Regions from separate parts of the Metabacillus elymi genome, predicted to be linked through region 1. Evidence: riboswitches for the same ligand, from Rfam matches in the RefSeq annotation. Region 1 holds a riboswitch; each other region holds the start of a gene.
The links. A riboswitch is a leader RNA that binds a small molecule or an ion and turns the genes downstream of it on or off. The one in region 1 is predicted to bind S-adenosylmethionine.

Region 1 (4,292 bases):
TATCCGTATCTGAAAGAGTGTTTACTTCAAAGATCTTTTCACCAATTTGAGAAGGTTTTTTCGGGAATTGTTCTTGCAATTCCCTACCTAGCATTTGTTCCACTACCTTACCTGTCGTGGTATCAGCAACAAACTCATGTGAAACTAACTTACCGTTCCTCATAATTGTAATTTCATCACAGATTTCAAAAATTTCTGGGAGCCGGTGGGAAATAAAGATGATTCCTACATCCTTCGCTTTAAGCTCTTGCACGATCCTGAACAACTCTTTTGTTTCTGAATGGCTAAGCGGGGCTGTTGGTTCATCTAATATAAGAAATTTACAATCTGTCGAGACTGTTCTAGCAATCAGTACCATTTGTTTTTCTGCCAAGGTTAACTCGCTAACTAATTTTTTGGAGGAAACATGAATGTTTAGGCTGTTCAAAATAACTGTTGCTTTTTTATGAAGATCCTTCCACCTTACAAATTGTCTTTTCCCCATCCCATTAACAGTATTTGATAGCATAATATTTTCCCCTACTGTTAAATTTGGTATGAGCGCAGTATCTACCTCTTGGTGAACAATTTGAATACCACAGCCTTGTGCTTCCTTTGGGGTACGGATATTTGTTTTATGATCATCAATTAAGATCTCACCAGTGTAATGGTCATAGGTACCTGATAAAACCTTCATTAACGTTGATTTCCCAGCACCATTTGCTCCAATTAGAGCATGGGTTGTACCACTTTTCATTGTAAAATCTACAGAATCTAATGCCTTCACACCAGGAAATTCGATTGAGACTTCTTTCATTTTTAATACTGTATGAATCATCATTTACCTCCTCTGATGTTAATGGAGAAAATTTTGCTATTATTCTATCAAAACCAATTTTTCATCTGTGGAGATTTCTACCAGTATATGGAGGATAAAAGCAAACACCCTCTTATACTAGACCAAGAGAGTGTTCGCTCATTTTCTTCATAGAATAGTTCTTACTTTTTATAATACTCTTTTAATCTCTTCATCCATTCCTCTTCAAATGCGGTAGACTGCCCCCAACCTTCAACAGTATCTGCAAGATTTACCATATTAATAGGCTCGTCTGATTTCCCTAATACTTCACCAGAAATAAGTGATGCTTCAAGGTTATACGTTGCTGGCGTTTCTTCACCAGCTAGCTTTTTAGCTAACAATCTCATGTCAACTGCTCCAATTAACTTTGGATCAACTGCTGCCGTATATTTCCAAGAGCTACTCTTATCTTGCATTTCTTGAAGATCTGCATTCGATACATCAATACCGTAAATCTTAATTTCATCTCTACCAGCTTCTTTAATTGCACGTGCTGCACCGATTGCAAATGCATCCCATGTCGCGAAGATTGCATCAATTTCACCTTTAGGATGTTTATTAAGCATTGCTGCTACAGCATTTTGCGTTTTTACAGAAGTATCAGCTGCTGCCACTCCAAAACGCTCAATTTCTTTAATACCAGAGTTACTAGCCAATTTCTCTTGGTAAACTTGATTACGTCTAACCATCGGAGGAAAGCCATCTACCCAAAGATACACAATATTTGCTTCACCATTAGTATCTTTAATAAGTTGGTCTAATGCTAATGTTGCAAGTGCTTCATCATCCTGAGATGTTAATGTTACATTTTCAATTTGTGCTAATTTTTCCGTTGAATCAAATGTAACAACACTTTTCCCAGCATCAACTAGTTTTTGAACCGCATTAACAGTTGCAGCGTCATCTCCGTGAGAAATAATAAATCCATCATAATCTTCTTCTAGTCCTTGTGCTATGGCATCATGAAATTTTGCCGTGTCTCCATTAGCTGTAAATACATCTACTTGAAAGCCTAATGCTTCTCCTTCTTCCTTCGCACCAGCTAAAAATTGTGCTGTATGATCATCTCCACCGATTTTACGGATGACTTTAATCTTTGCCCTCTCACCACCAGCAAAGCGTTCTGGAACATTCTCTAATGAAACATCTGGGTTGCCTTTCCTTTTTTCAGGTTCAGTCGTTTCTCCACTATTTGAAGCACAACCTGTTAGTAATAGTGTAAATACTAGAATAAAAATAAATGCAGAGTGAAAAATTTTGTTATTCATGATTGTAAACTCCCCTTTTTCTTTTTTTGTATATTTTTACTTTATAAACACAAAAAACCTCTCTAAGATAGAGAGGTTTCGCCACAAGAATATATAGGAGTCTCCTCTCTTATCTTTCAAAACCGTAACGGTTTTGCAGGATTTAGCACCAATTCTATAATAGAACGGTTGCCGGGCGTCATCGGGCCAGTCCCTCTGCCACTCTTGATAAGAGATCGAATATGCAATTAAGTAAAGATAAGAATATGTATACTTTAATAGTGTATAGCATTAATGTCAACTATTATTTGAATATTTATATTAAATGATTTTTTAAAAAAATACCTCTTATTATGTTATAGGAAAATAATAATGTATCCATTTGATTATTACTCCCATTTACAGTTTTAATGCTTTCCCCCACAGACACAGGTGGTAAATCTCAGTTTGTTAAATTAATTATTTGATAAATTTTTTTGATAGTAACTGTAAATACCAAGGGAAGAAGAATCTAAAAAGTGTAAAATAAACAGGAATTCCATACCATGTATTCCAATCGTTATTTACCATGTATCCAGACTTAACTAATCCTAATTCTAAGACAAAACATAATAATGTAAAAACAAAAGCAAAAACCCATTTCTTCTGAGGTTTATAAAAATTAACATAAATAGTAGCAATGCTCGCAGGTACAAAGCTAATTAACATAGAATCACTTGGCTCGATTGTTTGTTTTTTTGCTAGGTCAAATAAATCAAATACTGCCCCTGCAATGCTATCAGAAATCCAAGAAAACCCACTTAAGAAAACAATAGTAATAAATATACCGACCCATGTTAGATTTTTTTTTGGCATGATTAATACGAATAATATTGTTGTTATTACTAAGGTCCATACATACCATTCACCTTCATACTTCATTAATTCCATTAAATCACCTTATTATCATTTATTTTCAAATCAATTATCTTTTATGTTTATCTTGATATAATTAGTTGGAAAATATACCAATTCTTCCTCATCTCCCTTTAAGCCTATGTTAATAAGGATAAAAGTAAAGAGGTTGTATAGAATAATGATGTGCAAAAGGAGGTGGAAGAATGCCAAATCGAAATGATAACAAATTTAGAAAAATTGAATCTGAAAGCGCGAAACAAGGGAAATCTCAAGAAGAGTATGCTGCTGAGCTTGAGAGGAACCGTGCGAGAAGTCAAGGAAAAAAATAATTGTATACTTAATGTTAAAGGTGAGCATTTTACTGTGCTTGCCTTATTTTATTTGCAGAATATAAGGGATCTAGTCCACTAAGTAAAAGAGGCTGGGACAAAAGTATTTCAGCCAAAGAAAAACCCGAACTATCATGCGAAATTCTAATTTAGAGTTTCGTAATAGTTTGGGTTTTTTATTTATATCGCTTAATTAAATTAAAAATTATTCGGCTTTAAGAATGGTCAATTTAGTTATGTCCCAGCCTCTAGAGACCTCTAAGCGATCAAATCCTATACATTAACTTTTACGCGCTTTTTTATAGATCGGTCAAGAACAAGCGGCAGAACAAGAATAACTCCAATGACCATGCAAACAGCTGATACCTGATATGAAATCCCCAGACCAACCTGTTGTTTTAAGATTCCCGCTAAACTCATCATCAGCACCATCGCGCCCATAAAAAGAGGTGTCATGATCCCGTTTACTCTCCCTACAAAAGATTCCTCAGCATTTTGAAGAATCATTGTATTAATACTAATTTGAATAGCTGGCATCATTAATCCTGTGAAAAACTGGGCTATTAAAGTTAGCCATAAAATCTCCGAGAACCCAATGACTGAAATCATTAGGGCATTTACAAACATACCCGCTGCGAGCATTCGAATCGGTGTTACTTTCTTTGATAAAGCTAACGCGATTCCACCTCCAATAATCATAGCAATTCCGTTTATCGCCATAAACCATTGGACAAACTCCTTATCCATTTGAAGCTGTTCTGTCACAATAAAGATACCTAATGGTTGTATTAAACCAACAGCCAATCCTGCTACGAAGAAATTAGCACCTAGGATGGTGAGAAATCTATTTTTCATAACATACTTAAATCCTTGCACAAATTCTTCTAAAACTGTTGTTTGCTCATCAGTTTTTTCTACCAACTTATCGGCAGGTAAAAACATAAGCGCTACTGCTGAAAGTAAAAACATGACACCTGTGAT
Region 2 (4,292 bases), 1.5 Mb from region 1:
ATTATTTGAGTAAGGGAAAAAAGTTGCGTATGGTAAAGAAAGGGGCAAGCAAGATGTGGATTCATAAACGTCCAAAAAAGGTTTATTTCTATGCATCGTTATTTTCAAAGCTTCATATCATTTCAGAAGCTGAAAAAAAAGGGTTGTTAGAAAAAATGGAAGCATCAGGGAGCAAGTATGAGTCAAAGTATCAAAAAAAATTCTAAAAAGTAAAAACCTTAGCCCGTTAAAAATGGAGGACTAAGGTTTTTGCTTTGTCAATTTAGAGAGTAAATAATTCAGAAATTAATACTTGATAATCACCAGAAAGAATCCCTTTTTCTGTAATGATTCCTGTTATTAGTTCGGAAGGTGTGACGTCAAATGCAGGGTTAAATACTTTTACACCCTCTGGAGCAATGCGTACACCATTAACCTCAGTTACTTCTTCCGGATTACGCTCCTCAATTGGAATTTTATTACCATCTGAAATAGAAGGATCAAATGTAGATAGAGGTGCTGCTACATAAAATGGAATGTTAAAAGATTTTGCCAATAGTGCTAAATTGAATGTACCGATTTTGTTTGCCGTATCACCATTAGCTGCAATACGGTCAGCACCCACAATAATAGCTGAGATTTTTTTTGACTTAATTGTATGTGCCGCCATGTTGTCAGTAATTAATGTAACATCAACATCAGCCTGCATAAGTTCCCATGTTGTTAATCGTGCACCTTGGAAAACCGGACGGGTTTCACAAGCAAAGACACTTAATGCTTTGTTTTTTTCCTTTGCTAAATAAAATGGAGCTAAAGCTGTTCCATATTTTGCCGTTGCGATTGACCCAGCATTACAAATTGTCATAATGCGATCACCATCGTTAAAAACTGAGAGTGCGTGTTCTCCAATTAATCGACAAACCTCTTCGTCTTCTACCTGAATTTGAATTGCTTCATGTACGAGCTTTGTTTTAGCCTCATTGATGGATTTCGTTTCAACTAAACTAGTAACCAATCTGTCTAAAGCCCATACTAAATTCACAGCAGTTGGTCTTGAGCTAGCTAAATAATCTCGGTTTTGTTTAAGATTAAGCTGAAAAGCCTCAAGTGAATTAGATTGATCTTGTAAGGCTGATAATGCTAGGCCATATGCTGCAGTAATCCCAATAGCAGGAGCACCTCTTACTTTTAAGGTTTGAATTGCCTCCCAGACAGCTTCTATCGTTGTTAATTCAAGATATTCTGTTACATGCGGAATTTTTTGCTGATTTAATAGGGAGATTGATTCATCCTTCCAAATAACTGAACGAGGAATCGTAAATTTTGTTGTTGCCATGCTCAATAACTCCTTTATTTTTTACTAATTCTCTAAAAGCTAATTGCGATGATTGTTAATTTTAGATAATTCATACTATCAAGCCTAATTTGCTTATTTACTTAGTTTTAAACTCTTTAAATTGCTTTAAGGATCCAAAAGGGACAAACTATTTAGAAATAGACTTATTGATTTACAGTTTGTTTCACATAGTCTTTAAATTGAGTTGGATCTTTAATTGTTTTTTGATTTTTTATAAGTTCACTACCTATTGTAAGAGCAAGTTGTTTTATTGAAATTCTTTTTTCATATGGCTGAATTGAATCAAGGTCAGCTACATGTGCTAGACCAATTGTACGGCGGATGATTTCACAACCAGCAAAACCAACTGCTTCTTCGAAAATTTCTGATAATACATGTTCTAAATATCCGTCAACTTTCGTGAAGATCTCAAGACCATCATTTTTCCAAGCTTTCGAAAACTCTTCTACAAAAACATTCCAAGTTGTTTCGATATGTGTGAAAAGCACTTCCTGGTTTTCAACATCTCGTGAAATTGCATTTAACAGGAAATTTCCGAATACCTGGCCTACATCAAAACCGATCGGTCCGAAGTAAGCAAATTCAGGATCAATCACTTTCGTTTCCTTATCATCAGCAAAAATGCTTCCAGTATGTAAGTCACCATGGACAAGTGCTTCAGCTTTTGTAAGAAATTTCTGTTTAAGCTTAGCAACTTCTAACTTGAGAGCTTGATCTTGCCATATTTGTTCAACATCTTGCCCGAGCTCTGGTTCAAAATCATTTGTGTCGTGGTCGAAGAATGGATCTGTGAAAACAAGATCTTCAGTTATTTTGCAAAGATCAGGATTGATAAACTGTTTGACTAATGATTTTTTATAATGTTGATTAACAGCATAGTCGGATGTGTAAAATAAAGTTTTAGCTAAAAATTCTCCGATATGTTTTGAAAGCAGGAGTAAATCTTTACCTTCAATGAGTGCAGCTCGAGATATTTGAAGGCGTGATAAGTCCTCCATTATCGTAATGGCAAGCTTTTCATCGGAGTAAAAAACCTTTGGTACATACTGAGGAACAAATTCCGCTTGTTTTAATAATGCATGTGTTTCGATACGGGCACGATCTAATGTTAATGGCCAGCTTTCACCTACTACCTTTGCATATGGAAGTGCTTGTTTAATGATGATACTTTCTTCTGTTTTACTATCTTTAACTTTGAAAACGAGATTTAAGTTTCCATCTCCAATTTCATTGCAAAGTAGATTACTATTTTCTTCGAATAGTTGTAATCGTTTAGCTAGAGCGATTGCACCACTTTCAGTTAATGGTTCATATACAGATGACTTTTTAGTAGACATAATAATACCTCCAAATATTAGTAGTTTGATTGATGGAGGCTTTTCTTTAGAAAATAAGAAAAGCCCCTTTCAGTATGAAAGAGGCTTGAAGGCGTCGCTTCGCACCTCTCATCTGTCAGAAAGATCGCCTTTCTGATGGAATTAGCACCGTGCCCTATTGGAATATTCCAAGGTGAATAGAATCACCCCATTTTGCAATGGTAGTATGGTCGGTTGCTGCGGCGTCATAGGGCCAAGTCCCTCTGCCAACTCTTGATAAGAGATCAATATGGATAAACATTAAAAAATTAATGTTTACTAAATTACGTTATTTTTAGAACATTTTCGCTATTAAGAAAATGTAATGCTTGATTAGCATGTTACCAATGATTATTTGGATTTGTCAACAGTTAATATGAAAATCACTTATAATAGTCAGGAAGTCGGTCTTCAAATACAGGAATTTGCCCTCTTACTTGTTTGACTGTTTCAACATCGATTTCTGCTGAAATGAAACCAGTGTTTTCGTCAGCCTCTGCGATAATCGTACCCCAAGGATCGATTATCATGGAATGACCAGCAAATTCGTTATTAGGATCAGAGCCTGATCGATTACAAGCTACAACATAACATTGGTTTTCGATTGCACGACTTAAAAGCAATGTTCTCCAATGATTTAGTCGAGGTAAAGGCCATTCAGCTACTACAAATAGAATCTCTGCTCCTTTTGTTGTATGAGCACGAATCCATTCCGGAAAACGAATATCATAGCAAATTACACCAGCACTTTTTATTCCATTGATTTCGAATAATCCTTTTGCAGTTCCTGCAGTTAAGTAATGATGTTCATCCATTAATTTGAATAAGTGGAGTTTACTATATTCATGAACAAACTCACCTTGGTTGTTCATGATGTACATCGTGTTGGTGACATTGTCCTGCATCTTTTTAGCAACAGACCCACCGATGATGTTAACATGGTATTTTTTTGCGAGTTGGGAAAGAAATTGTTTCGTTTTTTCCCCTTTTTCATCGGCTATCACATCTAAGCGAGTAAGGTCATAGCCTGTTGTCCAAAGCTCAGGTAAAACGATGATCGCTGGATTATCCTTTTCTACTGCAACAGCTACTTTTTCCTCTACTTGCTGATAGTTGAATGCGGGATCACCGAATTTAATATCAAGTTGTATACAAGTAATGACAGGTTTCAATCAAAATCACACCTTCATTTTTAAATTTTACTTTACAAGTTGATTCTAACAATATATTATTTGTGACTAGAATTTCAAGAATTTTTTGAGAAGGTGTTAAAAATGAAAACCTTTAAACAATCACAATTATTAGAAACATTACCGAAGCAATTCTTTGCAAGTCTAGTTGAAAAGGTAAATAAAATTATTGCACAGGGTCATGATGTTATTAATCTAGGTCAAGGAAATCCAGATCAGCCTACACCTGATCATATTGTTAAAGCCATGCAAAATGCAGTGGAAAAACCACAATTCCATAAGTACTCTCCATTTCGTGGTCATACTTTCTTGAAGGAAGCGATCGCAACTTTTTATAAAAGGGAATATGGAGTTGAAATTGATCCATCGACTGAAGTATCGATTCTATTCGGTGGAAAGGCAGGACTTGTT
Region 3 (4,292 bases), 2.8 Mb from region 1:
AGGGTTCGATAAATTGCTTAGAGCTTGTTGAATTAATTCTTCATCTGAATCCTTAAATGCTTGTTCATCGTATCCCATTGCATGAGCAAGAAGTCTGAATACCTCTGTATTAGATTTACTTTCTCCAAATGATGAAATGACAGGTTCCTGCAGATGGATATAGTTATGCCAGTAAGACGTATAAAAATCAGTATTTTCAAAAGCTGAAGTAGCAGGTAAAACAATGTCTGCAAACATAGCTGTTTCCGTTAAAAACAAGTCATGAACGACAGTGAATAAATCTTCACGAGCAAGACCCTCACGTACCTTATTAGCATCTGGAGTCACAACAGCTGGGTTGCTTCCATATATGAACAATGAGCGAATGGGCTCTTCTGTTTCAAGTAACGCTTTACCTAATTGGTTCATATTTATTGTTCGAGTTTGCTTTTTCATAAGATCTGGTCGTTGCAGCGCTTTTGTATTATGGGCTAAATAGGCAGAGTTTGATTTCAGAGCTCCCCCACCCTTCAGAGCCCACTGTCCTGTTAGTGCAGGTAAACACGCAATTGTCCTAACAATCATTCCACCATTATCATGATGCTGAAGTCCATTTCCAATTCTTATCATCGAAGGAGAGGTCTCTCCGTACATCCGAGCTAACGTATAAATGTCTTCTACAGAAACTCCTGTAATATCTGAAACCATTTGTGGATCATAGTTCTTAACATGTTCTTCTAGTTCTTCATAACCAACTGTATACTCTTTTAAAAATGATCGATTAACAAGCTTTTCTTTATATAAAACATGCATAATCCCTAATGCGAGCGCTCCATCCGTACCAGGGAGAATCGGAATAAACCAATCTGCCATTCTTCCAGTTTGATTTTTATGGACATCTATGACAACAATTTTTGCGCCATTTTTTTTAGCCCTTTGTGCGATCGTCATTTGGTGCATATTTGTACTAACAGCGTTTATTCCCCACATTATAAATAGCTTAGTTTCCGTCATTTCCTCTGGATCAGTGCCGTAACTTCCCCCCATTGTGTAGCTATAACCTTTCGAACCAGCAACTGAACAAATAGACCGGTCAAGTTGACTTGACCCTAAACGATGAAAGAAGCGGCGATCCATTCCTTCTGCATTAATATTTCCCATATTGCCGTAAAAACTGTATGGAAGAATTGATTCTGATCCTTCATTTGAGATTAGTTTTTTCCAATGATTTGTAATCGTTTCGATTGCCTCTTGCCAGCTAATTGGGTGAAATTTGCCCTCTCCCTTTTCGCCAATACGTTTCAAAGGTGTTTTAATTCTCTTTTGATCATAGATGCGTTCACCCATGTTCCGCACTTTATTGCAAATATTCCCTTTCGTAACAGGATGTTCAGGATCACCTTCGATTTTAACGATTTTTCCTTCTTTTTTGTGTATCAGTAATCCGCACTGATCTGGACAGTCAAGTGAACAAACTGAAGGCACAACACCATCTTCTATATTTATATATTCCTGCATAACTAGTATCCTTTCATGAAAAAATTGCTTTATAAATTATAACATATCGAACCAATCTTTAGAAAGTTTAGAAAATAGATTGACTTACCTATAATTTTTATTTAATATTTAATACATTGTCTAAATATATAAACAATTTAATCAATTAAATATTTTGTTATTTCTATTAAGAGAGGTGGAGGGACTGGCCCGTCGAAACCTCGGCAACATAATGTGCCAATTCCAGCAAGCATTGCTTGAAAGATAGAAAGAGCTGCCCTTATAGTTTATTGTGAGAACGATAATAAATAACCATCTCTTTCCAACATTTTGGGAAGAGATTTTTTTATTTTTTTGAATTAAAGGGTTGTTTTCAAAGCAAAAAGAGGAGATGAAGAAAATGAATGTCTTAGTAACAGCACCGTATAACGACGAAGGTCTAGTCAAATTAAAGGAACTTTTTGGCGATTGTACCTATCGCTGTTGGAAAGAGAATGGTAGAGCCTATAACGAAGCTGAGTTAATCGCTCTATTAAAAGAATCAAAGGCCGAGGGATTAATAGCTGAGTTAGATAAAGTGACTGAAAATGTATTTGCAGAAGTACCTGAATTGAAATTTGTTGGTGTGTGTCGTGGCATGCCTTCCAATGTTGATGTTGAAGCTGCAACCAAAAGAGGAATTCCGGTATTTTATACCCCCGCTCGAAATGCACAAGCAGTTGCTGAATTGTTCATTGGCAATCTCATTACTTTCTATAGACATACAATCGCCTCCTCTGAATGGTTGAAGCAGGAAAAATGGGATGGAGACTACTTGCAAGCATATTTAAAGTTCAAAGGAAATGAGATTACAGGAAAAACTATTGGAATGGTAGGATTCGGTGCCGTTGGTCAGAGAATTGCTTCTGTTCTTGAAAGTTTTCAATGCAGCATTCAATACTATGATCCATATGTTGAAAGCCAAAATCCCAACCATACTCGTGTATCCTTGGATGAGGTTTTTTCAACTAGTGATGTCGTATCTATTCACCTACCTCGTACCGAAGAAACAATCGGAATGATAGATGAACATTATTTAGGACTTATGAAGGAAGAAGCAATCTTAGTAAATACGTCAAGAGCAGTTGTCGTTAAGCGAGATGCACTTGTTCATGTCTTAAAAGAAGGTAAAATTCGTGGGGCTATTTTAGATGTATTTTATCATGAACCACCAGATAAAAGTGATTATGAAATCATCAAATTGCCAAATGTTTTAGCTACCCCCCACCTTGCTGGTGCAAGTTATGAGGTTGAGGATCATCACGTATCGATTATGAATCAAGCGTTAACGAAGTGGTATATAAAACGTACTCTTGACGTTCCGACAATCTATAATCAAAAAAGTCTAAATGTAAAGTCATAGAAAGAAGTGAATAAAGTGACATTAAAACAAGGTTATTTAGTATTTGATATTGGCACAGGAAATGCTAGAGTAGCAATTGTTGCGACTACAGGTGAGGTTATAGCTGTCGAAAGAGAGGATATTCAGTATGAAACCGAATCTCTTTATCCAGATAGTCGTTACTTTTCACCTGATTTACTTTGGAAACAACTTATTTTTTTGGCGAAAAATGTAATTACTCGTGCACCTTATATTTCAATCAAGGCTATTACCTCGACAAGTCAGCGCCAAGGGATTGTCTTACAGGACCGGGATGGAAACTCATTTATCGGCTTACCAAACATTGATAATCGTGGTCGTGAATGGGAACGCACATTGCCAGATCCAGAAATTATCTTTAAAACAACTGGTAGGTTACCTTCTGCATTGTTTTCGGCTTTAAAGCTTGTTGCCCTTAAGAACCGACAGCCTATGTTATGGGATAAAATCGATACATTTACTAGTATTAGTGACTGGATTACTTATAAATTAAGTGGTGTCTTAGTCTATGAGCCATCCCAGGCAACAGAATCACTGCTATATGATGTTCAAAAAACAGATTGGTCTGATGTGATGTGTGAACAATTTGGGATTTCTAGAAAGTTTTTACCAGAAATTAAAGCATCTGGCACAATACTTGGTGAAATAACACCAACAATCGCAAATGAGTTAGGGTTAAAGCAGGATGTTTTGATTATTGTCGGTGGCGGAGATACTCAACTCGCAATTGAAAGTACATTTGCCGAAAATCGAGATGTCGTCATTGTATCAGGTACAACCACCCCTATTTGCAAAATGACAAATGAATATCGAGTGGATCATGAAAAAAGAGCTTGGACGAATGCTTATACACAAAAAAATACATGGCTACTTGAAACGAATCCAGGGATTACCGGACTAAATTATCAAAAATTAAAAGCTATTTTCTATCCTAATGAAAGTTATCAACAAATGGAAGATGAAATGAGTAAGCTCGAGAACATTGATTGTGTATCAGCGTTAGGTATGTATCTTACTGATGAGAAGAATGCTTCAAAGAAAGGCGGATTTATTTTCAATACTCCATTAGCACATGACTTAACTCGCGCTCATTTTGTCGCTTCTGCTTTATGGGAAATTGCTTGCACAATCAGGTGGCATTATGATCAATTATGTGAAGTAAGTTCTTTCGATTTACCATATGTGTGGGCATGTGGCGGCGGTTTTCAAAGTAGAACTTTAGCAAAATTTGTAGCCAATCTCTTACAAAAAGACGTATATATTCGTCAAGGATACAGTCAAGCATCTGCTGTTGGTGCCACTGTTATTTGCAACAAGACATTAGGATTAACTGACAAACTATCAGATGAAATCAATATAATTAAGCCTGATATTCAACACAATGACGTTATGTATG

Region 2: linked by a shared signal. The riboswitch ahead of mtnK (S-methyl-5-thioribose kinase) and the one ahead of HUW50_RS11505 (sugar ABC transporter substrate-binding protein) in region 1 are both predicted to bind S-adenosylmethionine.
Region 3: linked by a shared signal. The riboswitch ahead of HUW50_RS23925 (2-hydroxyacid dehydrogenase) and the one ahead of HUW50_RS11505 (sugar ABC transporter substrate-binding protein) in region 1 are both predicted to bind S-adenosylmethionine.

The regions. Positions count from the first base shown of each region.
Region 1 covers NZ_CP055263.1:2,425,303-2,429,594, reverse strand. Annotated here, with positions in the region: gene HUW50_RS11510 (sugar ABC transporter ATP-binding protein) at 1-817, opposite strand, end outside; gene HUW50_RS11505 (sugar ABC transporter substrate-binding protein) at 979-2,106, opposite strand; SAM riboswitch class I at 2,213-2,320, opposite strand; gene HUW50_RS11500 (hypothetical protein) at 2,545-3,015, opposite strand; gene HUW50_RS27075 (hypothetical protein) at 3,186-3,311, shown strand; gene HUW50_RS11495 (MFS transporter) at 3,585-4,292, opposite strand, start outside.
Region 2 covers NZ_CP055263.1:3,935,425-3,939,716, forward strand. Annotated here, with positions in the region: gene HUW50_RS18060 (hypothetical protein) at 54-206, shown strand; gene mtnA (S-methyl-5-thioribose-1-phosphate isomerase) at 263-1,315, opposite strand; gene mtnK (S-methyl-5-thioribose kinase) at 1,480-2,673, opposite strand; SAM riboswitch class I at 2,779-2,935, opposite strand; gene HUW50_RS18075 (carbon-nitrogen family hydrolase) at 3,075-3,863, opposite strand; gene HUW50_RS18080 (pyridoxal phosphate-dependent aminotransferase) at 3,966-4,292, shown strand, end outside.
Region 3 covers NZ_CP055263.1:5,185,047-5,189,338, forward strand. Annotated here, with positions in the region: gene HUW50_RS23920 (molybdopterin-containing oxidoreductase family protein) at 1-1,497, opposite strand, end outside; SAM riboswitch class I at 1,658-1,747, shown strand; gene HUW50_RS23925 (2-hydroxyacid dehydrogenase) at 1,877-2,878, shown strand; gene HUW50_RS23930 (FGGY-family carbohydrate kinase) at 2,894-4,292, shown strand, end outside.